3 regions of the Dongia soli genome follow, and region 3 is predicted to be linked to each of the others. Evidence: predicted binding sites of a transcription regulator. Region 3 holds the regulator's gene; each other region holds the start of a gene.
What was found. Region 3 encodes PhoB, which activates phosphate uptake and scavenging genes when phosphate is short. Its sites were predicted from a motif close to TNTCATAAAACTGTCA; they were not measured.
Positions count from the first base shown of each region.

Region 1: SMD27_RS06095 (UDP-2,3-diacylglucosamine diphosphatase) is a predicted target of PhoB. The motif match lies at 3,153-3,168, and genes of this name have one in related genera.
Region 2: SMD27_RS22250 (CYTH and CHAD domain-containing protein) is a predicted target of PhoB. The motif match lies at 7,143-7,158, and genes of this name have one in related genera.

Region 1 is NZ_JAXCLW010000001.1:1,317,184-1,326,933, reverse strand. Features, by position in the region: gene SMD27_RS06110 (GNAT family N-acetyltransferase) at 1-362, shown strand, start outside; gene SMD27_RS06105 (TldD/PmbA family protein) at 484-1,818, shown strand; gene SMD27_RS06100 (prenyltransferase/squalene oxidase repeat-containing protein) at 1,815-3,056, shown strand; gene SMD27_RS06095 (UDP-2,3-diacylglucosamine diphosphatase) at 3,266-4,042, shown strand; gene SMD27_RS06090 (glycosyltransferase family 4 protein) at 4,003-5,103, shown strand; gene SMD27_RS06085 (pyrroline-5-carboxylate reductase dimerization domain-containing protein) at 5,433-6,032, shown strand; gene SMD27_RS06080 (flavin reductase family protein) at 6,048-6,647, opposite strand; gene SMD27_RS06075 (glutamine synthetase family protein) at 6,665-8,074, opposite strand; gene SMD27_RS06070 (pirin family protein) at 8,315-9,208, shown strand; gene SMD27_RS06065 (GNAT family N-acetyltransferase) at 9,216-9,749, opposite strand.
Region 2 is NZ_JAXCLW010000011.1:46,233-55,982, forward strand. Features, by position in the region: gene SMD27_RS22210 (phosphotransferase enzyme family protein) at 1-138, shown strand, start outside; gene SMD27_RS22215 (polyphosphate kinase 2 family protein) at 135-992, opposite strand; gene serA (phosphoglycerate dehydrogenase) at 1,036-2,613, opposite strand; gene SMD27_RS22225 (phosphoserine transaminase) at 2,619-3,782, opposite strand; gene wrbA (NAD(P)H:quinone oxidoreductase) at 3,988-4,590, opposite strand; gene SMD27_RS22235 (LysR family transcriptional regulator) at 4,740-5,684, shown strand; gene SMD27_RS22240 (cytochrome b/b6 domain-containing protein) at 5,698-6,396, shown strand; gene SMD27_RS22245 (c-type cytochrome) at 6,482-6,916, opposite strand; gene SMD27_RS22250 (CYTH and CHAD domain-containing protein) at 7,215-8,774, shown strand; gene SMD27_RS22255 (SixA phosphatase family protein) at 8,792-9,331, opposite strand; gene SMD27_RS22260 (RNA degradosome polyphosphate kinase) at 9,628-9,750, shown strand, end outside.
Region 3 is NZ_JAXCLW010000001.1:734,830-744,579, forward strand. Features, by position in the region: gene SMD27_RS03290 (glycine C-acetyltransferase) at 1-1,145, opposite strand, end outside; gene rpe (ribulose-phosphate 3-epimerase) at 1,185-1,859, shown strand; gene SMD27_RS03300 (heparinase II/III family protein) at 1,874-3,616, shown strand; gene purH (bifunctional phosphoribosylaminoimidazolecarboxamide formyltransferase/IMP cyclohydrolase) at 3,699-5,324, shown strand; gene SMD27_RS03310 (universal stress protein) at 5,399-5,830, opposite strand; gene phoB (phosphate regulon transcriptional regulator PhoB) at 6,175-6,867, opposite strand; gene phoU (phosphate signaling complex protein PhoU) at 6,917-7,630, opposite strand; gene pstB (phosphate ABC transporter ATP-binding protein PstB) at 7,651-8,508, opposite strand; gene pstA (phosphate ABC transporter permease PstA) at 8,525-9,750, opposite strand, start outside.

The sequences.
Region 1 (9,750 bases), 580 kb from region 3:
TTTCGCCGGAAGATATCCGACGGCATCCCTATTACGTAGCGGAAGACAGCCGCGACCGGCTGACGGGCTTCTATGGCTTTGCCGTCATCGATGGCCTCCTCAATCTCGATTGGCTGTTCGTGATGCCTGATCAGCAGCGGCGTGGCATCGGCACGCACCTTTTTCGTCACGCCATCACTTTGGCGCGCGGATTGGGCTTCGCTTATTTCCAGATCACCAGCGATCCTCATGCAGAGGATTTCTATCGCCGCCAAGGAGCGGTCGTGGCCGGCGCGGTTCCTTCCGACCTGAGCCCCGCGCGCTACCTGCCGCTGCTGCGTTTTGATCTGACCGAATTGGCCCGGCAACCTCAAAGTCGCTGATCGGCCGCCCAGGCAACGCTGGCTGCACAGACTCATCAAATGAGCTCGTTGAATTGGCGCGAAAAAACTTCCATCTCTATGAAACGCGCTCTACGCTGCGACAGCATTTTCAGAGGACACCATGGCTGAACAGATTTCCGCGATTCTCGATGTGTTGGACGGCTTGATCGCCCGCGCCAAGCGGGCCGGCGCAGATGCCGCCGATGCGGGGTTGGCCCGCGACAGCTCGCTGAGCCTCGGCCAACGGCTCGGCAAGCGGGAAAAGCTGGAGCGGTCGGAATCTCAGGATGTCAGCCTGCGGGTCTTCGTCGGTAAGCGGCAGGCCATGGTCTCCACCAGCGATCTCTCCGATTCCATGCTGGACGAATTGGCCGAGCGCGCCGTCGCCATGGCAAAAGCCGTGCCGGAAGATCCCTATTGCGGGCCCGCTGAACCGGAGCTGCTGGCGAAAGATTGGCCGCAACTGGAATCGTTCGATCCACGAGAACCGAGTGAAGCTCAACTCGCCGAGAAGGTTAGGCTGGCCGAAGAAGCCGCGCGGGCGGTACTTGGCGTCACCAATTCCGAAGGCGCCGAGGCCGGCTGGGGCCGGGTCGACATGGCGCTGGTCGGCAGTAACGGCTTTCGCGGCAGTTTCAGCGGCAGCCGCTTCGGGCTGAGTGTCTCGGTCATTGCCGGCGAAGGGACGGCGATGGAGCGAGACTACGATTATTCCTCCACCGTCTTCGGCGCCGATCTCACCGATCCCGTGGCCCTGGGCAAGGCGGCCGGCGAGCGTGCGGTCAAGCGCCTCAATCCGCGCAAGGCGCAGACGGCGAAACTGCCGGTCATTTACGATCCTCGTATCTCGAATGGATTGATCGGCCATTTCGCCGGGGCCATCAATGGCGGTTCGATCGCGCGCGGCACCAGCTTCCTGAAGGACCAAATGGGCAAGCAGGTTTTCGCCGCCGGCATCAATATCATCGACGACCCGCATCGCCGGCGTGGCCTGCGTTCGCGGCCCTTCGATGGCGAAGGTGTCGCAAATCGCCGCATGGCCTTCATCGAAGACGGGGTGCTGAAGAGCTGGGTCCTCGGCTGCCGGGAAGCGCGGCAGCTCAATCTGCGTACCACCGGCCATGGCAGCCGCGGCGGTTCGCCCTCGACGTCCAATCTCTATATGGAAGCGGGCGAGGTCTCGCCCAAGGAATTGATCGGTGCGGTGGAACGCGGTTTCTATGTGACCGAGCTGATCGGCCATGGCGTGAATGGAGTGACCGGCGATTACAGCCGCGGTGCAGCCGGCTTCTGGATCGAGAAGGGCGAACTGGCCTATCCGGTATCGGAAGTCACCATCGCCGGCAATCTGAAGGAGATGTTCCTTAACATCACGCCGGCCGATGACCTGGTGTTCCGCTACGGGATCGATGCGCCAACCCTACGCATTGACGGCATGACCATCGCCGGCGCATGACGCGCCGCTGTCGATATTTCGGCGGATTACCCCTCTTCCTTGCTCTCGTTCTGCTGCTGACCGCATCGCGGTCGCAGCCAGCGGCAGCCGATGCGGTAGTTGACGGTCCGGCCTGCGCTGTGCTCGCCAGGACCATGGCAGCACAGCCGGATGGGCCGGTCCTCCTCGCGAGCTTTCCAAGTGTCACGACGGGACCGCTGCACAACGCGGCCTTCCTTTACGACAATGCAGTCGCCGCAATCGCGCTGCTCGGTTGCGGACGGGGCGATCAGGCGCGCCGGATCGGCGATGCCATGCTGCTTGCGCTGGAGCATGACCGCTACTGGCATGACGGACGATTGCGCAATGGCTATGCCGCCGGGCCTGTCACGACGGAGCCGATAAAACTTGCCGGCTGGTGGGATCAAAAAGAACAACGCTGGCTGGAGGACCGCTATCAGGCGGGGAGCGATAGCGGCAATCTCGCCTGGGCCATGCTCGCCTTGCTATCGCTCGCCCGCCATGAGCACGATACGCGCTATCGCGGCGGCGCGGAGCGGATCGCTCATTGGCTCATCACGCAGCGCGATACGACACATCGCATCGGCGGCTTTACCGGCGGCACTTTCGGCCATGAACCGACACCATCGACCGTCACCTGGAAATCGACCGAGCACAATACCGATCTCGCCGCAGCCTTCGCCGAACTGGCCATGATGACCGGCAATGCGCCTTGGCAAGATCAGGCGCATGCTGCCAGCCAGTTCGTCTCGGCGATGTGGGATAATGCTTGCGCCTGCTTTGCCACCGGCACCGGCGATGACGGTGTGTCGATCAATCGCTTCCTTGCCTTGGATGCGCAGGTTTGGCCGCTCCTGGCGCTGCCAGGTCTCGAGAGCCGTGCCGATGCAGTGATGGCAATAATCGCCGCCCGACTGGCGGTCGGCGACGGATATGCCTATAGCGAGGTGAAATCCGGCATCTGGACCGAAGGCACCGCCCAGGTTGCGCTGCTGGTGGCCTTGCACGGCGACGAGACGAAAGCGGCTGCGTTGCTGAAAGCCATCGCCCGCCAGCGTGCCAGCGATGGCAGCTACTATGCCAGCGATATCGCGGCCTTGCCGACCGGCTTCATGCTGCCGACCGATCCGCGCCAGCCGCGCCTCTATTTCCGGCTGCCCCATCTTGGCGCAACTGCCTGGGTCGCCCTGGCCGAGCGACGCTTCAATCCCTTCACCGGTTCGGCAACCTTTCCTTAAGAGTCCGGACATCGCCGCCATGCGGAGATGACGGTTCCGCGTCGATCCAGCGACAGGCCGGTGAATTTCGGTGCAGGACAGATGTCCGGCCGCGCCTGTCATCATCCCGTCACCGGCTTGCCGCATTGTCTGCCGCGTCGCGGGTTCTCGAACCCGAGTCGTAGATGAAAGCCAGTCGTGGATGAAAGCCAGGGAGCGGCTGAACGGCCATGAAAATTGACCCGATACCCACTCATTATCGGACGATTTTCGTCTCGGACGTGCATCTCGGGACGCGCGGATGCAAAGCGGAATTCCTGCTGGATTTCCTCAAGCATCATGAATCCGATACGCTCTACCTGATCGGCGACATCATCGATTGCTGGCGGCTGAAGAAATCCTGGTTCTGGGCGCAAAGCCACAACGACGTGGTGCAGAAGGTGCTGCGCAAGGCACGCAAAGGCACCGAGGTGATTCTGGTTCCGGGCAATCACGACGATCCCCTGCGCGACTATGACGGCATGGCTTTCGGCGGCATCCAGGTGTCGAAGGAAGCGATTCATGAAACCGCAGACGGCAGGCGATTGCTGATCGTACATGGTGACGGCTTTGACGGCATCATGCGGCACGCGCCCTGGCTGGCGAAGCTGGGCGATGCGGCTTATACGTTCGCCCTTGGCCTCAACCACTGGTACAACCGCGCCCGTCTCGCCTTCGGCTATCCCTACTGGTCGCTTTCCGCTTATCTCAAGCACCGCGTCAAGGATGCGGTGAAGTTCATCAGCGATTTCGAGATCGCCATGGCGGACGAAGCCAAGAGCCGCGGGCTCGACGGCGTCGTTTGCGGCCATATCCATAAAGCCGAGATCCGCGAGATCGACGGCATCCTCTATTGCAATGACGGCGACTGGGTAGAGAGCTGCACGGCGCTGGTCGAACATCGTGACGGTCGATTGGAGATCATCGAATGGGCGCGCGTGCGGCAATTCTCCATGATGCAAGCCTGACGGATTATCTAACTGGAATCGACGCCACGCCGCCGCTTCGCATTGCGATCGTCAGCGACGCCTGGATCCCGCAGGTCAACGGCGTGGTTCGGACCCTTGGACGCACCATCAAGGAACTGGTCGAGCTCGGTCACCACGTCGATGTGATCGCACCCAGCGATTTTCGCAGCCTGCCCTGCCCCACTTATCCGGAAATCCGCCTGGCGCTGATGCCGAAACGTGGCATGGCGCGGCAGCTGGACCGTCTGCAACCCGAAGCCATCCATATCGCCACCGAAGGTCCACTGGGTCATGCGGCGCGCGCCTATTGCCAGGCACGCAAATTCCCCTTCAGCACGGCCTATCACACGCGCTTCCCCGAATATGTCGCCGAACGCTTCGCCGTTCCGAAAGCCTTGAGCTATGCCCTCCTGCGGCGCTTCCACGCCCCGGCGCAGAGCATCATGGTGGCGACCCGGTCGATCGCCGAAGACCTGGCATCGCGCGGCTTCCGCAATATCCGCGCCTGGTCGCGCGGCGTCGATCTCGAGCTCTTCAAGCCGCGGGTCAACGAAATTCCCGACTTGCTGCGTAACCTGCCGCGTCCCCTGCATCTTTATGTCGGCCGCGTTGCAGTGGAAAAGAATATCGAGGCCTTTCTGTCGCTCGATTTGCCGGGAACCAAGGTCGTGGTCGGCGATGGGCCGCAGCGCGCCTCATTGCAGCGGCGCTTCCCCAAGACGGTTTTCGCCGGCGCCAAACACGGCGTGGAGCTGGCACAGCATTATGCCGCCGCCGATGTCTTCGTCTTTCCCAGCCTGACCGATACCTTCGGCCTGGTCGTCCTGGAAGCCCTGGCAAGCGGTATCCCCGTCGCCGCTTTTCCGGTAGCTGGGCCGAAGGATGTGCTAGGCAATAGCGGCGCCGGCGCTCTCGACTGGGATCTGGCCCGGGCGGTCCAGCGGGCAATAGCAGTACCACCGGCCCAATGCCGTGCCCATGCGGAAACGTTCTCCTGGCGTGCCGCGACTGACCAGTTTCTCACCAATCTCGCGCTCATCTCGAAACCCGTGCAGGTTTGATGTCCGCACCGATTGCTCCATATCCAGATCTGATATCCGCCTGGATTTGACGCTGCAACCGCGCGCCTTGCATCCCTTATCGTCTTGCCGCAGAAAGACGTAACGGAACAGGAGGCGTCATGTCATCCACCTCTTCAGGGACATCATCAGGCACACCATCATCAATGACATTGGGAGTCATCGGTGTCGGGGGCTTAGCCGATTTCATCGTCCAGGGATTGCGCCGAGCCGGTGACCGAAGGAAGATTTTGCTGTCGCTGCGCAATGCCGCGCGGGCTGCCGTGCTGGCGCAGCAATGAGATGCCGATATCCTGCAGGGGAACCAGGCGGTGATTGACGGCGCTGGGATCATCCTGGTCGCCGTGCCACCCGCGGCCGTCTATGACTGCGTCAAAGCACTGCGCTGGCGATCCGGCCAGGTGCTGATTTGCGTCGCTATCGATGTCACCGCGGCAGGATTGCAGGCAGCGGCGCCAAGCGCCATCGTGGTGCGCGCCATGCCGAGCAGTTGCGCAGTCCTCAATGCCGGCGGCACGCCCATCTTTCCCGGCAACGACGCCGCGGCGGATTTGTTCGGCAAGCTCGGCACCGTCTTTCCTGTGAACAGCGAAGCGCAATTCAACACGGCAGCGGCTCTCGCCGCCTTTTATCTCTGGAGCTTTGCCGTCATCGATACGGTCGCCGAACGCGCTGTCGCCGAGGGGTTGCCGCCCGAAACCGCTCGCGGTCTCGCCGCTGCCCTGGCCGGCGGTGCCGCCGCGGTCGCCGCCAGTCGTCCTGATCTTCCCGCGCGGACACCGCTGGAAACCTTCGGCCGGGCCGGCACGATGACACGGCAAGGCTGGGATGTGCTGATCCGGTCCAAGGCCCTGGATGCCTGGAGCGAGGCGCTGGATATCGCTATCGCCCGGATGCGGAGCAGCCGGTAGCGTTCAGCTGTGCGATCAATCTGGCCGTTTCATTTCGAAGATGTTGTCGACCACGGTGAAATCCATATAGCCCAGGCGGGCGATGGGACGGATCTTGCCAAGATCGACACGGCCATCGGTGATCACCGCATCATCGATATGAACCTGCACCACCTCGCCGATCACAATGGCATTTTCCAAACCTGCGCCCTCGGCCGTCGTCAGATTGACGGTCTGGCGGTAACGGCATTCAAGGGTGACGGGGCTGCGTTTGACACGCGGCGGTGCGACCAGGACGGATGGTGCCATTTCCAGCCCGATCATTTCAGGCTCGCTGACATCCGCGGGCATCCTCGCCGAGGTGGCATTCATCTCGGCGCGCAGATCATAGGTCGCGAGATTGAAGACGAATTCGCCCGTCTCCTCGGCATTGCGCTGCGAATCCTTGCGCGGGCCGCTGGAGAACATGACGAAGGGCGGTGTCGTAGAAACCGCATTGAAGAAGCTATAGGGGGCTAGATTGACGATACCCTCGCGCGTCACGGTGGTGATCCAACCGATCGGCCGCGGCACCACCAAAGCGTAAAAGGGATTGTGCGGCAGGCCGTGATGTTCGCTACGCGGGTCGTAATGCATTATTCCTCACTTCGGCGTCAGAGATACCAATCATATTCCTGCGGGGAAATTCGGCGCTGGAATTTTTCCGCTTCTGCCCGCTTGGCATCGACATAGAGCGCCAGGTAATCCGCGCCGAGATAATCCGGCAAGATCTTCGCCTTGGCCATGCGATCCAGAGCCGTCATCCAGTCGAAGGGAAGTTTCGCATCGCGTTGCTGGCTGACATCACCAGTCGAGATGGGCGGTGGGGTCAGCTTCCCCTCGATGCCGTGCAGCATGCCGGCGAGGATGCCGGCCACCACGAGATGCGGATTGGCATCGGCGCCGGCAATGCGGTGTTCGATGCGCCGGCCCTTGCCATTGCTGAGCGGAATACGGAAGGCGACCGAGCGGTTATTGGCGCCCCAGGTCGCCGCCATCGGAACCAGACTGCCCGGCTGGTAGCGGCGATAGGAGTTGAGATTGGGCGCAAAAAGTGCCATCGCCTCGCCCATGGTGGCGGCAAGACCAGCCACCGCCTGGCGCAGCACCGGACCACCGGCATCGCTGCCATCGTCGAAGACATTGCCGCCCTTATCGTCGAGCAGGCTGCAATGGACGTGCATGCCGCTGCCCGCCTGTTGCAGGAAGGGCTTCGCCATGAAGGTGGCTTCATAGCCATGGCGCTTCGCGATCTCGCGGATGACTCGCTTCAAGAGCACCGCATGATCTGCCGCCAGCAGGGCATCAGGGGAGTGATGGAGATTGATCTCGAACTGGCCCGGTGAGTTCTCGGTGATCGCCGTCGAGGCGGGGATCGCCTGGGCTCTGGCCGCCGCCGCGACATCGCGGATGAAGGCGCCATACACATCGAGATTGCTGATGCTGTAAAGCTGGCGGGACGTATCTGGCAGGCCGGTTGCCGGCGAGATCGGCGGCAGCGGCTCACCCAAACCGCCACGCTTGCGGTCGGCCAGATAGAATTCCATTTCGACGGCCACCATCGGTGTCAGGCCGCGCTTCTTGAACCGCGCGACGAGATCGCCGAGCATCTGGCGCGGATCGACACGGCAGGGCTGGTTGGCCTGATCCGGCATGGTCAGCAGGACCTGCGCCGTCGGCACATCAGCCCAGGGCACGGGCTGCAATGTGCCGGCAACCGGCCAGGCCGAGCCATCGGGATCGCCGCGCGCTTCGGAGCGTTGGCCCGGATCGAGATCCTCGCCGGTCACATCCAGGAAATAGAGGCAGAAAGGCATCTGCACGCCGCTTTGCCAGATCTTCGCCGCCTCATGTACCGGCAGGCGCTTGCCGCGAATCGTGCTGCAGAGATCGCTGATGAAGGCGTCGACGAATTGCGTGTCCGGATGGCGTTTCAGGAATCGCTCGAATTCGGCCAGATTACTTTCCCCCAAGCCGCCTTTCGGCTGCTTCGCCCTGCCGAGTGCCTTCGTGCGTTGCGCCATTTTCCCCTCGTTCGGTCGTCACACCGCCCGTCAAATCGTCTCGTCGGGCAGTTTTCATCTGCAGCCAGGACACTAGGCAAGACTACGGCCGGCGGCAAGCCTACCGAGGTAATGATCGTTCGCTGGAGGCGAACAATCCGTTCAAATACGGCCATCTCGCAAATTGCCCGATGATCTGCCATTTGAACGTAGAATGATTCATTGACGGCGCGGTCGAGCACGCGCCTGGAAGGAGGCTGCATGACCATATCGGCAAAACAGACTGGCACCGCCGGACAGTCGGCCGCGCGCCGCGTGACCCGGCTCATCGCCGCCAAACCGGCGACGGACGGAGCTGGCGTGCGCATGAAGCGGCTGCAGGGTGTACCTGATCTGCAGAGCTTCGATCCGTTCCTAATGCTGGACGAATTCAAATCGGATGACCCGAATGCCTATATCGGCGGGTTCCCCGATCATCCGCATCGCGGCTTCGAAACGGTGACCTATTTGCTGGCCGGACGCATGCGGCATAGCGACAACCATGGCCATAGCGGTTTGTTGGGTCCGGGCGGCGTGCAATGGATGACGGCGGGACGCGGCATCGTGCATTCCGAAATGCCGGAGCAGGAAAACGGCCTGCTTTGGGGCTTCCAGCTCTGGCTCAATCTGCCGGCCAAGGAAAAGATGATCGAAGCCGGTTATCGCGACATCAGCGCCGGGGAAATCCCAAGCATCGATCTGGCGCCCGGCGTCACAGGCAAACTGATCGCCGGTCACTTCGGCGCTGCCGACGGGCCGGGTCACGCTGCCGGAACCGCAAGGACGGCACCGATCTATGTGGATTTGCATCTGGCGCCAGGTGCCGCTGCCTCTCTGCCTTTGCCGGAAACCCATGCCGGTTTCGTCTATGTCTATGAAGGCGAGGCCGCGATTGGCAAAGCAGGCGAAACCGAAGCAGTCGGCGCCGGCCGACTGGCGGCCTTGAGCGATGGCGCAACCGTTGCCATCGCTAACCAGACGGCAAACGAGACCAAGGTTCTGCTGTTGGCGGGACAGCGCCTCGGCGAACCGATCGTGCAATATGGCCCCTTCGTCATGAACAGCGAGGCTGAGATTCACGCAGCCATCGACGATTATCGCGCCGGGCGTTTCTGAAGCGAGATCAGCCGGCCGAAAGGACCTTGTAGAAGAAGCTCGCGGAGTCGCAGATGCTGCCATCGGCCCGCATGGCATAGCCGGGAATCTCGCCCACTTCCGTCCAGCCCAGCCGCGCATATAACCGCTCGCCGGCGCTGCCAGTTTCGGTATCGAGGGTCAGCAGGGTGCGGCCGATACGGCGCGCTTCTTCCTCGGCCGCTCGCATCAGTGCCGCACCGAGGCCCTGGCGCTGGGCCAGCGGATGGACCAGCATCTTGGCGAGATCCGCCCGGTGACGCTGATTCTCCTGTGGCGCCGGCACCAGATGTACGGTGCCATCCAGGCGCTCGTCGCTCTCAGCGATGAAAATCAGCCGCTCACCGCGCGCCTGATCAGCCAAGGCGCCGTCCCAACAGCCCTCGGCTTTTTCGCGGGTCATCGGGAGGACGAAGTTGACCGAGGCACCGTCCTCGACCACGGCGATCAGCAGATCGACCAGCGCCGCGCGTCTGGCCATCGCCTGTTCCGGGGTGAGAAGGAGAATGCGATGCGAGGCCATG
Region 2 (9,750 bases), on a different contig from region 3:
TTCATCATGATGCGCCGGCTTCTCTTGGTGGCCTGGATCGGTTCGCATCATGAGACGAATCTCGCGCGCGGCCTCGGTGTCGCCTATACCGCAGGCACCGCCGATCTTGCCGACGCCTATCTGGCGAAATTCAGCTAACCTTCTTTGGTCTTTACCTGTTTGCCCATGCTTGATCGCGTGGCTCCGACCGACAGGATATCGCGCGCCAGTTCAATAACCTGGGGATCGATGACCGATTCTTTCAGATTGAGGCCCTGGCTCAGCCGTTTGAGGATGATGTCAAACGCGGCGCAGCGTGCGGCGGGCTTGTTGTCGGATTGAATTACATGCCAGGGCGCATTGGCGGTGTTGGTCCGGTCGAACATATCCTCTGCTGCGGTGATGTAATCTTTCCACTTTTCGCGGTTGCGGAAATCTTCATAAGAAAGTTTCCAGCGCTTCAGCGGATCGTCCAGCCGCGCCTGAAAGCGGCGTAGCTGCTCGTCCTTGCTGACATGCAGGAACAGTTTGACGATGCGGATACCGCTATCTGTCAGTTGCCGCTCGAACTCGTTGATTTCGCCATAGGCTCGTTTCCATTCCGCCGCCTGTGCGAATGCTTCCACCCGTTCCACCAGAACGCGGCCATACCAGGAGCGGTCGAAGACGGAGAAATGCCCTTTCTCCGGCATGCGAGCCCAGAAACGCTGCAGATAATGCTGCCGTTTCTCAATTTCATTCGGCGCGGCGATCGGCCAGACACTGAGGCTGCGCGGATCCAATGCCCAGGCGATGCGGCGAATGGTGCCGCCCTTGCCGGCGGCATCCATACCTTCGAACACGATCACCGCCCGTTCGCCGCGGAACAGGAAGAGATGCTGGATCTCCGTCAGTTTTTTTTGCTGCTCCGTCAGCAATTCCTCATAGTATTCGGAAGATCGGTGATTGAGAGAGGGAAGCTTGTCGAGTTGAATCTTTTTACCGTTCTTGCTGGATTTTCGCTCCGTTGCCATTTGCTTCCCTCTCTCATTGTGGGGACCATTGAGGCGCCGCAGGTCAGAAAATCAGGGCCTTCGCCTGTCGAACATGCTGCAAAGCCTGGACTTGACGCAAGATCTTCGCGGGGATCGGCCCGTCGATTTCGATCAAGGCGATGGCATCGCCACCTTGGACCGCTCGGCCCAGGGCGAAGGTGGCGATATTGATGCCATTATCTCCCAATAAGCTCCCCAGATGGCCGATCATGCCCGGTTTATCCTCATTGGTGATATAGAGCATATGCGGGCCAAGGGCCGCTTCGATCTCTATCCCCTTGATTTCGACAATGCGCGGGCGGCGGTCGGCGAACAGGGTGCCGGCGATGTCGCGCTTGCGCTTCTTTGTTTCCACGGTCAGGCGAATCAGCGTGTGGTATGTGCCTTCGCGATCCGTCTTCACCTCGGAGACCTCGATATTGCGCTCCTTGGCCACGATAGGCGCGTTCACCATATTGACCGAATCCATCAACGGCCGCAGTAGACCCTGCAGCAGGATGGCGGTCAGCGGGCGCGTATTGAGACCGGCGACATGGCCTTCATATTCGATGATTACGCGATCGATAGGGCCTTCCTCGGCTTGACCGACAAAGGTGCCGAGTTGCTCCGCCAGCTTCATATAGGGTTTCAGCCGTGGCGCCTCCTCAACCGTCACCGCTGGCATGTTGATCGCATTGGTGACGGCGCCATGAAGCAGGAATTCGCTCATCTGTTCGGCGACTTGGATGGCAACGTTCAATTGCGCCTCCATGGTTGCAGCGCCGAGATGCGGTGTCGTCACCACATTCGGGTGATTGAACAGGATATTATCGGTCGCCGGTTCGGTCTGGAAGACGTCCAAAGCTGCACCGGCGACATGGCCCGAATCCAGGGCGGCTTTCAGGTCCTCTTCGACCACTAGCCCGCCGCGGGCGCAATTGATCAGACGTATGCCAGGGCGGCACTTCTTCAGATTGGCAGCATTGATGATGCCGCGGGTCTGCTCGGTCAACGGCGTATGCAGCGAGATGAGATCGGCGCGGCTCAGCAGTTCGTCGAGCTCCACTTTCTCGACGCCAAGATCGATGGCGCGTTCCGGCGACAGGAACGGGTCGAAGGCGATCACTTTCATCTTCAGCCCCTGGGCACGGTCCGCGACAATGGCGCCGATATTGCCACAGCCGATGATGCCGAGTGTCTTGGCATAAAGTTCGATGCCGACGAAACGGGACTTTTCCCACTTGCCGGCATGGGTCGTGCGATCGGCCTGGGGAATATGTCGCGCAAGCGCCATCATCATCGCGATCGCATGCTCGGCCGTGGTAATGGAATTGCCGAACGGCGTGTTCATGACGCAGATGCCGCGCCCGGTCGCCGCTTTGACGTCGATATTGTCGACGCCGATACCGGCGCGGCCGACCACCTTCAGATTCTCGGCGACGGCGATCACTTCCGCCGTCACCTTGGTCGCTGAGCGCACCGCAAGTCCGTCATACCGGCCAATAATCTCGCGCAATTCCTTAGGTTTGAGACCGATCTTCTCGTCAACTTCAATGCCGCGGTCGCGGAAGATCTGCACGGCTGCCGGGGACAGCTCGTCGGAAATGAGTACCTTGCTCATGATGCTCACGCTGTTTCGAGTTGAGAGGCGATGACGCTGTCGAAGGCCCAGTCGAGCCAAGGCAGCAAGGCGACGAGATCGGTTGTTTCCACCGTCGCACCGCACCACAGGCGCAGGCCCGGTGGTGCGTCACGGTAGCTGCCGATATCATGAGCAACGCCGTCCTTGTCCAGCAGCTTGGCAATGGCGCTGGCAATGCTCGCTTGTGCTTCTTGCGGCAAAGCAGTCACACGGGAATCGACGATCTTCAGGCAAACGCTGGTGGTCGAGCGTGTCGCCGGATCGGCGGCGAGGAAGTCGATCCAACCTGTCTTCGCGACCCAATCGGCGACAACCTGGAAGTTCTTCTCGCTGCGAGCGACGAGAGCGGGCAGGCCGCCCAACCCTTCGGCCCATTTCAGTGCATCGATCTGGTCCTCGACGCAGAGCATCGATGGCGTATTGATCGTTTCGCCCTTGAAGATGCCTTCGCTGATCTTGCCGTTCCTGGCGAGGCGGAAGATCTTCGGCACCGGCCAGGTTGGACGATGTTCCATGAGCCGCGCCGCGGCGCGCGGGCTCAGCGCGATCATGCCATGAGCTGCCTCGCCGCCCAGCACCTTCTGCCACGACCAGGTGACGACATCGAGCTTGCCCCAAGGCAAATCCATGGCAAAGACCGCGGAGGTCGCATCGCAGATCGAAAGGCCGACGCGGTCGGCGGCGATCCAGTCGCTATTCGGCAGCCTTACGCCAGAGGTTGTGCCGTTCCAAGTGAAGACCACGTCATGCGACCAGTCGACTGCGGCAAGATCGGGCAGTGCACCATAGGGCGCCTTCTGCACATGCGCAGTGAAGCGCAGTTCTTCCGTGATATCCGTGGCCCAGTCGAGGCCGAAACTGTCCCAGGCGAGCACATCGACGGGATGCGGTCCAAGGAGCGACCATAAAGCTGCTTCGATCGCGCCGGTGTCGGAGCCAGGAAGGATGCCGATCCGGTAATCGGCCGGGATGCCGAGCATAGCACGGCTGCGGTCGATAACCTCGGCAAGGCGCTTTTTGCCGACTGCCGAGCGATGCGAACGGCCGAGAGGCGCATGGGTGAGGGTTTGCAGAGTCCAGCCTGGCCGTTTAGCGCACGGACCAGACGAAAACAGCGGCACGAGCGGCCGCAGAGTCGGTCTTGTCATGTCGTCCCTTCCAGAACGTTTGCGCTCCGGTGGGGGAGCGTAGCCCACGTTCATTTCCGCGAAGAGGACGGCTGATGTCAAGTGCGGATTTACGCCCTTGGGTCGACGCTCCATTGAATTGCTGGCTTGATCGAAAAGTCCCCCAAAGAAAACGGCACCGGTCGGAACATCCGGCCGGTGCCGCTTGTGAAGCGCGGAGAGATGTTTACGCGCTCAACTTGGCTGCGATCTTGGCGACATGTTCGCCTTGGAAACGAGCAATCGACAGTTCGTTCTCGCTCGGCTGGCGGCTGCCATCGGCACCAGCCATTGTTGTGGCCCCGTAAGGTGTGCCACCGGTGATCTCGTTCATATTGGTCAGGCCAGCGCAGGAATAAGGTGTGCCGACGATGACCATGCCTTGATGCAGCAGCGTCGTATGGAAAGACGTAATGGTCGTTTCCTGTCCGCCATGCTGTGTGGCGGTCGAGGCGAAGACGCTGCCGACTTTGCCGATCAGCGCGCCCTTGGCCCAGAGGCCGCCGGTCTGATCGAGGAAATTGCGCATCTGGGCAGCCATATTACCGAAGCGCGTCGGCGTGCCGAAAATGATCGCGTCATAGCTCGGCAATTCATCAACCGTGGCAACCGGCGCCTTCTGGTCGAGTTTGAAATGCGCCTTTTCGGCAATTTCGGCGGAAACGAGTTCGGGTACGCGCTTGATCGTTACGTCCGTGCCAGCGACCTTGCGGGCGCCTTCCGCAATGGCGTCGGCCATCTTCTCAATGTGGCCATAGCTGGAATAATAAAGAACCAAAATCTTGCTCATGACATCTCTCCTTGGACTCGGCCGGCGCCGCATCTCTCACACATCTCGTTGGACCGGCCTCGACAAAAACCTAAATGGCGCGGGCGCATTTGATAATCAGGAAAGTCCTGATAAGATTGTTCGGAAATTGGATACAATTGGGGACCTCCATGGATCAGGTCGGCGCAATGCGCGCCTTTCGTCAGGTTGTCGACCTCGGCAGCTTCACGGCGGCGGCACACACCTTGGGCCTTTCCAAGGCGGCGGTGAGCAAGCAGATCAGCGATCTTGAAACCTATCTGGGTGCCGCTTTGCTGCATCGGACGACGCGGCGTCTCAATGTGACAGAAGCGGGACGGGCATATTACGACAGTTGCGTGCGCCTGCTTGAGGAGATCGAAGCCGCCGAAGCGGAGGTGCGCAATCTGCAGGCTGAGCCTGCAGGGCGGTTGCGGGTCAGTGCGCCCAACAATTTCGGCCAAGCCGTCTTGGGTCCGCTCATTTGCGAATTGCAGAAACGATATCCGAAACTGGCCGTGCAATTCGAATTGAACGATCGCTTTGTCGATCTGCTGGAGGAGGGCTTCGATGTCGCCATCCGCATTCGGACCACTCTGCCGGATTCGACGCTGATTGCCCGGCGTATCTGTCCGGTCGAACGCATCGTCTGTGCGGCGCCCTCCTATCTGAAGAAGCATGGTTCGCCGAAGGAGCCCCGTGATCTCGCTCATCACAACTGTCTGATCTATACCCTGTCGACATCGCCTTTCGAATGGAGTTTCAATACGCCACAGGGGCATCAGATAGTGCGCGTGGACGGAAATATTCACACTAATAACGGGCAGTTGCTGTTGGACCCGTTGCGTGCGGGGGCAGGAATTGCCTTACTGCCGGCTTTCGTTGTCGGTCCCGATATTGAATCCGGGCGGCTGCGACAGATCCTGCAGAAATTTTCGGTGAATAAACACGACCTATATGTGGTCTATCCCCAGAATCGGCATTTGTCGCCGAAGGTCCGGGTCTTCGTCGATCTGATGGCCGAATGGTTTCAGGATGGCGGTCCGATCGCGTGTCCTGAAAAACCGCGCAAGCCAGTGCGTTCTCATGCCAAATAACGGAAGGGTCCAGATGAAGCCTGACGACATCAATCTCCGATCGGTACCGCTGTGGGATTTGCCCACGCGGCTGTTCCACTGGCTGCTGGTCGCCTGCCTGCTGGCCAGTTGGTATTTGGGCGAGAATGGCCCTTTGCGGCTTCATTACTTGAGCGGGCTGACCATTATCGGGCTTCTCATCTTCCGAATTCTCTGGGGCATCTGCGGCAGTCCATCGGCACGCTTCAGCCAATTTCTCCGTCATCCGCGCGCGGCCTTCAGCTATCTGCGCATGGCGGGGAAACGCCGCCCTTCCTATACCTTCGGCCATAATGCCGCTGGCGGGTTGATGGCCCTCGCTCTGCTCCTGATTGTCGCCTTACAGGCCAGCACGGGACTTTTTTCCAGCGATTTCGAGGATTTCGACGGACCGCTTTACAATCTCGTCCCCGGTCGTGTGAGCGACTTTCTCTCCGATTATCATGAGTTCAATTTTAATCTCATCCTCGCCCTGGCAGGTTTGCATATCGTCGCGATCCTCTTCTACCGTTTCTGGAAGCGGGAGAACTTGGTACGCGCGATGATTACCGGCACGGCGAATTTGCCGGCGGATGTTGTGGAAACTGCGGTTAACGAGGGTCGCGCGACACGCGCGTCCGTGTGGCGTGCTTTGCTGTGTCTGGTCCTTGCAGCGGTAGTGCCGGTCTGGATCTATTTCGCCTTTCCCCTCTAGACGCGTGGGCAAGCCAAGAGCAAAGAAAAAGGCGGCTGGACTCAGCCGCCTTTGAACATCTGCTATAGGCAACCGCCTGAAGCGCTCAGTCCTTCTGGTTCTTGAAGTCCTCGTGACAGGTGCCGCAGACCTTTCCGGTGTTCGTGAACTGCGTTTGGATGGCGCCCATGTCGCTGCCGTTTTGTGCCGCCGCCACAAGCTGAGACGCCTGCGCATTGAGGTTCTTGGCATTGCCTTCGAATTTATCCCACTGTTCCCAGATTACCGGCTTGGCGGCTTCGCCGAGACCGGCTTCCTTGGGAAACCAAGTGGGAATCTTCGCAGAGTTGTTGACGATCTTCTGCGCCTGCGCGGCGATCTCCGCTTTATCGCCGTTATCTGAGATCAGGCCCTTAATAGACTTTAGGGCCTTGCCCATTTCCTTCATGCCGTCTTCGCGGACGTCGGTAACCTTTTCGTCTGCCTGGCTCTTATGTCCCATGTTCGCCGCGCCCAGAATGCCTGCGGCTGCCAGCGTCATAATGAACAGTTTTCGAATATGCATTCGCCAAGTTCTCCCTAATGTGATGTTGTCCCCGGTGGAGATCGCGGTCAGAGTAGACGAGGAATGGTTACAATTTATTCCCGGCGAAAACCAGTATCGCAACATTAGCTAATTTCTTGCGATTTCTGTCATTCTTCTCGCTAGGGGTCCGCCGCAAAATCGGTCAATTTGCCTAAAACAAATCACGAAGATATAGTTTTCTTGAAATAAAAATGTCACTATTAAGCAAATAGATGGCTGTGTAGGTTCTCGCGACGTATCGTACGGGGACGGAATGGCTGACGAGATCGAGCTTAAGTTGACCTTGCCGGAATCGGTAGCTGGCAAGCGGACAACCTACACGCCGGCCAAGATCGCTGCGGCCTTTGACCTTGAGCAAATGCGACCGGCCAGTAATCGGCATTTGCAGAATACCTATTTCGATAGCGAGGACGAGTGGCTGCGGCGTCAGGGCATGGCGCTGCGGATCCGGCGGACTGGACATTATCGTATTCAAACGCTTAAAGCGCCGACCACAAAAGTAACGGGCGCGCAAGCCTATCGCGAGTTCGAGAGCCAGATTGCCGATGATGTGCCCAATCTGGCGCTCGTGCAGGATGCCGAAATCCAGGAACTATGTCGTGATGCCGATCTGGCGGCCCGGCTGCAGCCGGCTTTCACGACGGATTATCGTCGGGCGACTTGGGAAATTGCGCTCGAAAATGCGGTGATCGAACTGGCCTTGGATCGGGGACAAATCATCGTCGGCGACCAACAATTACCAATCCAGGAAGTTGAGCTGGAGTTGAAACAGGGCGACCCGGCAGCCCTGTTTTCTTTTGCCGAGGCGGCGGTTGGACGTTTGCCGTTTCGCCTCGGACATCAAACCAAGGCCGCACGCGGCTACGGATTACGGGCCGGCCATGTGGCAGGACCGGTCAAATCCTCTGGCTTCGATCTGTCGGCGGATTGCGACGTCAGCGAGGCCTTTCATCTGATCGCTGGACATTGCCTGGCGTCCCTGCATGCCAATGAAGCGGCCGTTATACAGAACGAAGATCCCGAAGGCATTCATCAATTTCGCGTCGCTTTGCGGCGCTTTCGCAGCATCGTGCGCGCATATCGCGACTTGATGGATGAAGTCGTTTATCTCCAGCTCTCGGATGATCTGCGCTGGTTGCAGCAGCAATTCGGTCCGGCACGGGATCTGGATGTCTTCATTGCCGAAACGCTGACGGCAATTCATGCGCGCTTTCCCGACCGGGATGCGATCGGGCATTTGCTCGAGGTGGCTAAGAATCGCTGTCATGAGGCCCGCCACCATACTCATAAAACGCTCGACCAGCCGCGCTATGTTGAGATTCAGTTGCGTCTCTATCGCTGGCTTGCCTCGCGCGGTTGGCAGCGGAGTTCTGCGACGGCCAGTCTCAGCACCAGGGCCTCCGATTTCGCCGGTCGGCTATTAAAAAAGCAGCACAAGAAGCTGATGCGTCGTGGGGCTGACGGACGGATCGCGGAAAGCGAGTTGCACGAATTGCGCGTCGCCGGCAAAAAAATGCGATATCTTGGCGACGCCTTTAAGTCGTTCTACAAATCGCGGCCATATAAGGAATATAGCGAAGCGCTTTCCGACATTCAGGACTGTCTCGGAGTCTTGAACGATGCCTTCGTTGGTCAGCGGCTTCTGCCTGATCTATTGGACGATCTGCATGCCGCAGGGACTGTCGACAAGGAACAGATCGAACTTGCACGGGGTATCGTCCTCGGCTGGCAGGCCAGTCGCATCGATGTCAACCTGCAGCAATTCCATCGTATCTGGAAAACCTTCCTGAAGGCCGACCATTACTGGAAGTAGGAGTGACCGAAGTCGCGCTAGATTCCCGCGGCGAGATCCTGAGGAACGACAAAGCGGACGAGCTGGCCATTCCAGGCGCTGACAGTTGTATCGCGAAAGTCGCGCCAGCTTTCGATCGGCAGGTCGATGACGGCCAAAGCCGCCGTGGAAAATTTCCTCTGCATCCTGGTGATCTCGCCTGCATCGCCCTGATTGACCAGCCAGGTGGCAAGATCGCCGATGCCCGGATTGTGGCCGACGATTAAGATACTGTCGGTATCGCCACCATACTCCCGGGCCGTGGACAGCATTTCGCGGGGTGTCGCCATGTAGAGACTGGCCAATTGTTGTCGTCGCGGTTGATGGGGCCAGGCTGCCGAAACCAGGTCCCAGGTTTGCTTGGCTCGGACAGCCGCGGAGCAGAGGACCAGATCGGGGATGAGCCCTTCGGCCATAATATAACGGCCGACCAACGGAGCCGCTTTGATACCGCGTTTTGCCAATGGACGCTCCGCATCCGGGAGGTCCGGCTGATCCCGGGCGGATTTCGCATGACGCAAGAGCATCAGCCTTTTCACGTTTATCCCCTTCCCAGACCAACGACAGTTTACGATACCCAGACCCGCAACATCAGAGTCATCAAGTCTAATCAATATGGGACAGTCCGAGAAAATCTCAAGAAAACTCGGCTCCGTCGGCCTGAAGCCGGGGTGTGAGCTCAATGAAAATGTCATATGATTGCCATACAACTTGGCTATAGGGTCGATCTTTAATTAGACGGCAGCTTAAGCCAGAATGCTTAAAATGGTGCCGGCCAAACCAATATGCCGTCGCGACTGGGCCGTTTCAGCGGTCGGGAGAAAGGGTGGAAGACGTGGACGATTCGCAGCAAATAACCTCCTCGATCGATATCACGTCGCCGCATCGGTTTATTAACCGCGAGTTGTCCTGGCTGGCTTTCAATGAACGCGTCCTGGAAGAAGCGGGGAACAAGGCT
Region 3 (9,750 bases):
CCGGCCGCGGCCATCTGCTCGCGGAAATAGGTGCCGTTCGCCGCCACCTGCTGGCGCAACGCCGCCCCTTCCGAACTCGACAGCAAGTCCAGCACCGTGAGGCTGGCGGCAACGATGGCCGGGGCGAGGCTGTTGGAAAAGAGATAGGGCCGCGAGCGCTGGCGCAAGAGATCGACCACCGGCCGCTTGGCCGCGACATAGCCGCCGCTGGCCCCGCCCAGGGCCTTGCCCAGGGTGCCGGTCACGATATCGACGCGTCCTTCGACACCACAAGCTTCCGGCGTGCCACGACCATTTTCCCCGATGAAGCCCACGGCGTGGGAATCATCCACCATGACCAGCGCGCCATAGCGATCCGCCAGATCGCAGATCGCCTTGAGATCGGCGATGATGCCGTCCATGGAAAAGACGCCGTCGGTGGCGACCAGCACATGCCGGGCACCGGCCGAGCGAGCCGCCTGGAGCTGCGTTTCCAAATCCGCCATGTCGTTGTTGCGGTAGCGGAAGCGCTTGGCCTTGCAGAGCCGGATGCCGTCAATGATGCTGGCATGGTTGAGCGCATCCGAGATGACGGCATCCTCTTCGCCCAACAGCGTTTCGAACAGGCCGCCATTGGCATCGAAGCAGCTGGAATAGAGAATGGTGTCCTCGAAGCCAAGGAAGCGGCTGAGCGCCGCCTCCAATTCCTTATGGAGGGTCTGGGTGCCGCAAATGAACCGTACCGATGCCATGCCGAAGCCATATTGGTCGAGCCCGCCCTTGGCGGCGGCGATCAGGCGGGAATCATCGGCCAGGCCGAGATAGTTGTTGGCGCAGAAATTGAGCACCTCGGCGCCCGATTCGAGCCGGATCGCGGCCTGCTGCCGGCCGGCGAGCAAACGTTCGGATTTATAGAACCCATCCGTTCGGATGCCTGCCAAGGTGTCGCTGAGTTGACCGTAAAATGCGGCTTTTCCCGTCATGTCGCTGCTCGACCTCCCTTTCGGCTGGCCCGGTCCGGCGGCGTGCCCGCTCGGCCGGTCTTGGGGCGCCATGGCCACCATCTTGCGGGGCTGCTCCCGAGCCGGCAAATGCCAATTTCTCAGATGCCGGATGAATTTGCCGCCGTAATGCCACAATTGCCGGCCCGGCTCGGCTTGCTCCACCGGATTCCAGGTGGTAGGTATCCGGCAAGGGATAAAGCCATGCAGCAAAAGATCAAAATCGCCCCCTCGATTCTTTCCGCCGATTTCGCCCGGTTGGGCGCGGAGGTGCAGGCGATCACGGCGGCGGGTGCCGATTATGTCCATGTCGATGTCATGGATGGTCATTTCGTGCCCAATCTGACCATCGGACCGATGGTGGTGAAGGCCCTGCGGCCCCATAGCACCCTGCCCTTCGACGTTCACCTGATGATCGCCCCGGTGGATGCCTTCGCGCAGGAATTCGCCGCCGCCGGCGCCGATATCATCACCTTCCATCCGGAGGCGGGTCCACATCCCCACCGCACCGTGCAGCTGATCAAGTCGCTCGGCAAGAAGGCCGGCGTGTCGCTCAATCCGGCGACCCCGCTTTCCGTCCTGGATCACCTGCTGCCGGAAATCGACCTGGTCCTGGTGATGAGCGTCAATCCGGGCTTCGGCGGACAGAAATACATCGCCAGCGCCACCGACAAGCTTCGCGAGCTCCGCCGCCGCATCGACGACGTCTCGTCGCGCCAGGGCGGCCGGCCGATCGACCTGGAGGTCGATGGCGGCATCAATGAGGAAACCGCACGGATCGCCATTGCCGCCGGGGCCGATGTTCTGGTCGCCGGCACCGCCACCTTTACCGGCGGCCCCGATGCCTATGCCGGCAACATTGCCCGTTTACGTGGCTGAGTGAGGTCTCCAGCGTGGCGGAAAGCGCAACCAGCGACACGATCCAGAGTCAGCCGCGCCTGCGCAAGGGGAACCAGCGGCCCAAACTGATCGCACCGCGACTGCAGACCATCTTCGCCCTGCCCCGCGATATGCTGGCTTCCCTGGCTTGGCGCAACCTGGCGCAGCCGGTCTATCGCAGCCGGCTCTACAATTGGACCCTCGGCAAGCGCTCCAGCGGCGATCTCACGATCAGTCCGCAGGAACTCTGGCCGGGCGACGAGCAGCTGGGCCTGCATCTGCTGGGCGGTGAATATCGCTGCGGCAGCGAAGTGGTGCGCAACCCCAAGCCGCTCGGCAATCCGATCGGCGTCAGCCTTGAATGGCGGCGTCAGATCAATGCTTTCGAATGGCTGGATCATCTGCGCGCCTGCGGCGGCCCTGCTGCCCGGCAACTGGCCCGGCAGCTGACCCAGCAATGGCTGGAAGAGAATCCAAGCTATGACAGCTTCGCCTGGCGCGGCGACATCCTGGCCGACCGGCTGCGCCGGATACTGCTTAACCAGGGCTTCCTGGAAATCCAGAGCGACGCGTTGTTCCGTTCAGCCCTGCTCTACAGCCTCAACCGGCAGGCAACCCATCTTGCCCGCGCTTTGCCCGATGGATTGGCCGGCAGCTCGCTTCTCAAAGCCGCCATTTCGCTGATGATCGCCGGGGTCATGCTGCCGCAGGGCGATTCCTGGCTACAGCGCGGGCGGAAGATCTTCGCCCAGGAAATCGGCCGACAGATGCTGGCGGATGGCGGCCATGTGGAACGCAGTCCCGGCGTCATGCTGGATCTGCTGCAACGTTTCCTTGATCTGCGTCACGTCCTGACCCTCGCACGCCAGCCGCTGCCCGATCATCTGCAGATCGCCATCGAGAATATCGCCTCGGTCGTCTACATGATGTGCCATGGCGACGGAAAGCTGGCGCTGTTCAACGATACCAGCGAGGAAACGCCGGAACTGCTCGGCGAGGCTTTGTCGCGCGTCGGCGACCGGCTGCGCGATCTCAGTCAATTGCCGCTGACCGGTTATCAGCGGCTGAAGGCCGGCAAGACGATGGTTCTGATGGATTGCGGCGCCCCGCCGCGCCACGGCCTGGACGATCATGCCCATGCCGGCACGCTGGCTTTCGAAATGAGCCACGGCACCCATCGCATCATCGTCAATTGCGGCGCCGCCCATCTCGGCGCCGATGACTGGCGCCAGGTGCAGCGGACGACCGCCGCCCATTCGACCCTGATCGTCGACGACACCAATTCCTCCATGCTGCTGGAGCACGGCGGCATGGCCTTGCGGCCAACCGTCGTCACCAGCCGGCGGGAGGAAACCGAGGGCCAGATCTGGCTCGATACCAGCCATAACGGCTATGACGAATCCTATGGCCTCATCCATCGCCGCCGGCTGTTCCTGGCGGCGGATGGCCATGAGCTGATGGGGGAGGATACGCTGAACGGCAGCGGCGGCAATGCCTTCACCTTGCGCTTCCACCTGCATCCACAGGTCCAGGCCTCGATCACCCAGAACGGCCAGGCCGCTCTGCTGAAAATACCTGGCGCCGGCGGTTGGCGGATGCGCGTCCAGGGCGGCGACATCGCCTTGGCCGAGAGCATCTATATGGGCCAGCGCGGCCAGGTACGCCGCAGCCAGCAATTGGTGGTGCTCGGCATGATCGATAACGACGCCACCCAGATCAAATGGGCGCTGCAAAAGGAAAGCAACGGCAAGAAGTAAGCCGTAGCGCAGGTGACGCGATCGTCCAGCCGCCGCGTTACGCCGCACAATATTCCGCCTTCACGAGAGACGACGACCGATCATGACGACCAGCAAGGACCAACCGCATACCGCTCAGCCGCGCCATGATCCCGCACCGCGCTTGGTGCGCCGGGCGCTGATTTCCGTCTCCGACAAGACCGATCTCATCCCCTTCGCGCGTTTCCTGGCGGACCGCAAGGTCGAGATCCTATCAACCGGCGGATCGGCCAAGGCGATTGCGGCCGCCGGCATCCCGGTCAAGGAAGTCTCGGACCATACCGGCTTTCCGGAAATCATGGATGGCCGGGTCAAGACATTGCATCCCACCATTCACGGCGGCATCCTGGCGCGGCGCGACCTCGATCATCATGTGACGGCGCAGCGCGACCACGGGATCGCCGATATCGATCTCGTCGTGGTCAATCTCTATCCCTTCGAGGCGACAGTTGCCAAAGGTGCCGATCGCGAGACCTGCATCGAAAATATCGATATCGGCGGGCCGGCGATGATTCGCGCCGCCGCCAAGAATCACGATTTCGTCGTCGTGGTCACCGATCCCGCTGATTACGCGCCGGTCATGGCGGAGATGGCGGCCCTCGGCGGCGCGACCAGCCTCGGTCTGCGGCGGCGCTTGGCGCTGGATGCCTATTCCCGCACCGCCGCCTATGACGCGGCGATCAGCGCCTGGATGGCGGAACAGGAACAGCAGGCTTTTCCCAGCCGTTTAACTTTGGCCGGACAGCGCCGCGACACCCTGCGCTATGGCGAGAATCCCCATCAGGCGGCGGCCTTTTATGCCACCGCCGAGCGGCGCCCTGGCATCGCGACGGCGGTGCAGTTGCAGGGCAAGGAACTCAGCTACAACAACCTCAACGACACCGATGCCGCTTATGAATTGGTGGCGGAGTTCGCCCAGCCGGCCATCGCCATCATCAAGCATGCCAATCCCTGTGGCGTCGCCATGGATGACGATCTCGCCACGGCCTATCGGCGCGCTTTCGCCTGCGATACGGTCAGCGCCTTTGGCGGCATCATCGCCGTCAACCGCGCATTGGACGCGGCCACCGCCGAACTCATCAGCCAGGTCTTTTCCGAAGTGATCATCGCGCCCAAAGTGAGCGATGAGGCGCGCGCGGTGTTGGCGAAGAAGAAAAACCTCCGCGTGCTGGAAGCGGGCAGCCTGCCCGATCCGATGGCGCATGGCCTTGCCATCAAGACCCTGGCCGGGGGTTTTCTGGCGCAAAGCCGGGATAATGGCCGCATCGATGAAGCGGCGCTGAAAGTGGTCAGCAAGCGCGTGCCCAGTGTGCGTGAGCTGGCGGATATGCTGTTCGCCATGGCTGTGGCGAAACATGTCAAATCCAATGCCATTATCTATGCCAAGGATGGCGCCACGGTCGGCATCGGCGCCGGCCAGATGAGCCGGGTCGATTCCAGCCGCATCGCCGCCTGGAAAGCGGCGGAAGCGGCCAAGGCTGCCGGCGCGGCGGAGAGCTGGGCCAAGGGATCCGTGGTCGCCTCGGATGCCTTCTTTCCCTTTGCCGATGGTCTGCTGGCGGCCGCCGAAGCCGGGGCAACGGCTGTCATTCAGCCCGGCGGTTCGATGCGCGACGAAGAGGTGATTGCCGCCGCCGACCAAGCCGGCCTCGCCATGGTCTTCACCGGCATGCGGCATTTCCGTCACTGATCAGGCGAGCCACCCTGGTGACTTTGCCAGGCAGTGGGTGCGCCAGGGAGACTGGCGCACCTTTGAACGGGAATTCAGCGAACGACCGTGACCGGGCAATGCGCCTTGGAAATCACATCGGTCGCGACAGAACCGAGAATGATGCGCTCAAGCTCATTGGAAATGCCGGTCGCGATGACAATGTGGTCGTAGCCCTTCTCTTCCGCATAGGAATTGATGGCCGAGGACACTCTGTTACCGGAGACGACGACGGTGTCGAAATCCGCGCCGCCCCGCGCCGCGACGACTTTCGCGGCATTACCAATCTGCTGATGAATTTGCCGCTCCACGGCGCCAAGCAGGACTTCATCCCAAAAATATGTCTTGGCGATACGATCCGCGGGGATCGGGTTAACATGCAATAAAGTCAGTTTCGCACCGGTATCCTTGGCCAGATCGGCCGCACAAGCGGCCGCGCGATCGGCTTCGTGTGATCCATCGACGGCGCAGAGAATTTTCTTCGGCATGACGGCTCCTTCCCAGTTTGCTTAACGGCAGCTTGTCGCTGCTTTCATCAGAATAAACGGATTTTCGCCACAGTAAACACAGGGGTATGCAGGACCGCCGAGGTCTTCGCGGAAAAATATTAACAAGCTTCGCCGAAGAGCCGGCCAGTCACCCTTCCACCGCAACCACTAGTGGCGGATAGCAAATCGGCATGGCTTGCGCCATCCCCAGAAGCGTCAAGCCGCAGCGGGCCATAGCTCCTGTTGGACTATGGGGCATTCTTGCCGCTTTTACGAGGACAAGCGAGACGAGGCGGAAAATGGCCTGGACGGAGGGAGGCGGGGCGACTGGCCGATCGGGACGGTCAGTCTTCCGCATCCAGAGCATAACCGGCGGAGCGCACCGTGCGGACGAGATCGGCCGCACCGTCGATATTGATCGCCTTGCGCAACCGACGGATATGCACGTCCACCGTCCGCGGTTCGACATAGATATCGCGGCCCCAGACCGAATCCAGCAATTGTTCGCGGCTGAACACCCGGCCCTGGTTTTCCATCAGGAACTTCAGCAGACGGAATTCCGTCGGCCCGAGATGGATTTCCCGGCCGGTCCGGCGCACCCGGTGGGTGATCAGATCCATCGTCAGGTCGCGGTAGCTGAGCGTCTCGCCCTGGGGTTGCGGCTTGGCCCGCCGCAACACGGCCCGCACCCGCGCCACCAACTCGCTGGGGCTAAAGGGCTTGGTCACGTAATCGTCGGCGCCCACCTCGAGGCCGCGCAGCTTGTCGGCCTCCTCGCCGCGGGCGGTCAGCATGATGACCGGGGTCAGGCGATGTTCCGGACTGCGGCGGATCTGGCGGCAGATTTCGATCCCGGAGAGGATCGGCAGCATCCAGTCCAGCAGAACCAGATCGGGCCGCTGTTCCTTGATCAGCAACAGCGCTTCTTCGCCATTGCCGGCTTCCAGAACACGGAAGCCTTCGCGTTCGAGGTTGTAGCGCAGCAGGGTTACGAGAGCCGCCTCGTCCTCGACGATGAGGATCAGCGGTTGGGTCATTTGGCCGTTCTGGCCATCGCGCGGTGAATTCATGGGCGGGCGGTTACGATCAGTTGCCGACTGCAACATTTGTTGTATCTCCCTTCGGACGCGATTCATCCAGGCTCTTGCCGTGGACGAGGAAGTAGATGATTTCGGCGATGTTGGTGGCGTGATCGCCGATACGCTCGATGTTCTTGCCGATAAACAGCAGATGCGTGCAGGCGCCGATATTGCGCGGATCTTCCATCATATAGGTCAGAAGCTCGCGGAACAGGCTGTTATACATTTCATCGACGTCTTCATCGCGACGCCAGACTGCCTGGGCGCGATCCGCATCCTTTTCGATATAGGCGTCGAGCACGCCCTTGACGATCTGCTGGGCAATCGCCCCCATGCGCGGGATCGAATTGACCGGCCGTACCGGGCTCTGCTGGTTGAGGATGATCGCACGCTTGGCGATGTTCTTCGCATAATCGCCGATCCGCTCCAGATCGGAGGCGATCTTGATCGCCGCGATCACTTCCCGCAGGTCCTGCGCCATCGGCTGGCGCAGGGCGAGGATGCGCACGGTGAAATTGGCAATCTCCTGTTCGAGGTCGTCGATACGCTTGTCGGATTGCACAACACGCGCCGCCAATTCGCTGTCGCGCTTGATCAGGGCATCGATCGCCGCGCTGAGCTGCGATTCGGCAAGACCGCCCATTTCGGCGATGACCTGGCTGAGATGTTGAAGATCGCTGTCGAAGGATTTGACGATATGATCGGTGCTCTTGGTCGACATACTATTCTCCGCTCCGCCGATCAGCCGAACCGACCGGTGATATAACCCTGGGTACGTTCGTCGCGCGGGCTCGTGAAAATCTGTTCGGTCTCGCCCCATTCCACCAAGTTGCCGAGATGGAAGAAGGCCGTCTTCTGACTGACGCGTGCCGCCTGCTGCATCGAATGGGTGACGATGATGATCGTGTAATTCTCGCGCAATTCATCGATCAGTTCTTCGATCTTCGCCGTCGCGATGGGATCGAGCGCCGAGCAGGGTTCGTCCATCAGAATGACTTCCGGCGACACCGCGATTGCCCGGGCGATACAAAGACGCTGTTGTTGACCGCCCGAAAGGCCGGTGCCCGGCGAATCCAGGCGGTCCTTGACCTCGTTCCACAGTCCTGCACGCTCCAGGCTGCCATGCACGATTTCGTCGAGATCAGCCTTGCTTTGCGACATGCCGTGAATGCGCGGCCCATAGGCCACATTGTCATAGATCGATTTCGGGAAAGGGTTCGGCTTCTGGAATACCATCCCGATCCGCGCCCGCAGCATGACGACGTCGAGCTTGGTCTCATAGATGTTCTCGCCATCCAGAGCGATCGTGCCGGTGACGCGGCAGCCTTCGATAACGTCGTTCATGCGGTTGAGGCAGCGGAGATAGGTCGACTTGCCGCAGCCGGACGGACCGATCAACGCCGTCACCTGGCGCTCGGGGATATCCAGGGCAACATTGAACAGCGCCTGCTTCTGGCCATAGAAGACGCAGACATCCTTGCTGTGGATCTTGGTGGCCTCGCTGGCCGGCGCCCGGCGTTCCTTGCCCGCGGCAGTCATCGGTAGCGCCATGCCATGATGGCCTGAACGCATCACGGTATTCGATGTTGCGTCGTTCATTTCATCTCTCCCACGCCTACCAGCGGCGCTCGAACCGGCGGCGCACGAAAATCGCTGCCGCATTCATGAGGATAAGGAAAACCAGCAGAACCATGATGCCGGCGCTGGTGCGCTCGATGAAAGCGCGCTCGGGGCTGTCGGCCCAGAGATAGACCTGCACCGGTAGCACCGTCGAGGGATCGACGATCGAGCGCGGGACATCGACGATAAAGGCGACCATGCCGATCATCAGCAGCGGCGCGGATTCGCCCAAGGCACGGGCGAGACCGATAATTGCGCCGGTCATGATGCCCGGTGTGGCCAGCGGCAGAACGTGATGCAGCACGACCTGGAGCTGAGAGGCACCGATGCCATAGGCCGCTTCGCGGATGGATGGCGGCACGGCTTTCAGCGCGGTCCGCGTGGCGATGATCACCGTGGGCAGGGTCATCAGCGAGAGAACCAGGCCGCCGACCAGCGGCGCCGATCGCGGCAGGCCGAAAAAGCCGAGAAAAACCGCCAGGCCGAGCAGGCCGAAGACGATCGACGGTACCGCGGCGAGATTGTTGATATTGACCTCGATGATATCGGTGATGCGGTTCTTCGGCGCAAATTCTTCGAGATAGATCGCGCTCATCACACCCAGCGGCAAGGCAAGGACGATCGTGGTGATCATGGTCAGCAGCGAGCCGATCAGCGCGCCCAGGATACCCGCCTGTTCCGGCTCGCGGCTGTCGCCGGAGGTCAGGAAGTCGAGGTTGAAGGCGTAGTGGACACGCCCCCCGGACTGCAATTTGTCGAACCAGCCGAGTTGCTTGTCGCTCAGCACGCGTTCAGCCTCGGGAACGTTGCGGCTGATGCGGCCCTTGTTCAACATATCGAAATCGTCGCCGGCGAGCAGGCTGACCGATTGAGTGGTGCCGATGATCGCGGGATTGGCAAGCACCATCTTCATGAGCTGACGATCGGCGCCATTGCTGATGATGTCATAGAGACGACGACGATCCGTCCGCTCGGTGACATCCGGGAATTGAGCGCTCAAGGCCTTGCGGATCGGCGGCGTGTAATTCGCCGCTTTCAGCACAGCGGGATCGCGCGTGTTCTGTGGGTCGAGCTCTTGGGCATCGAAGGTGATGTCGAGATTGATGCGCGTCTGCATGAAGGCCGAATAGCCTTTGCTGACAATGCTGATCAGGAGCAAGGCCAGCATGACGATGGCGAGGCCGACGGCGAGAACGCCATAGAGACGGAAGCGGCGCTCGG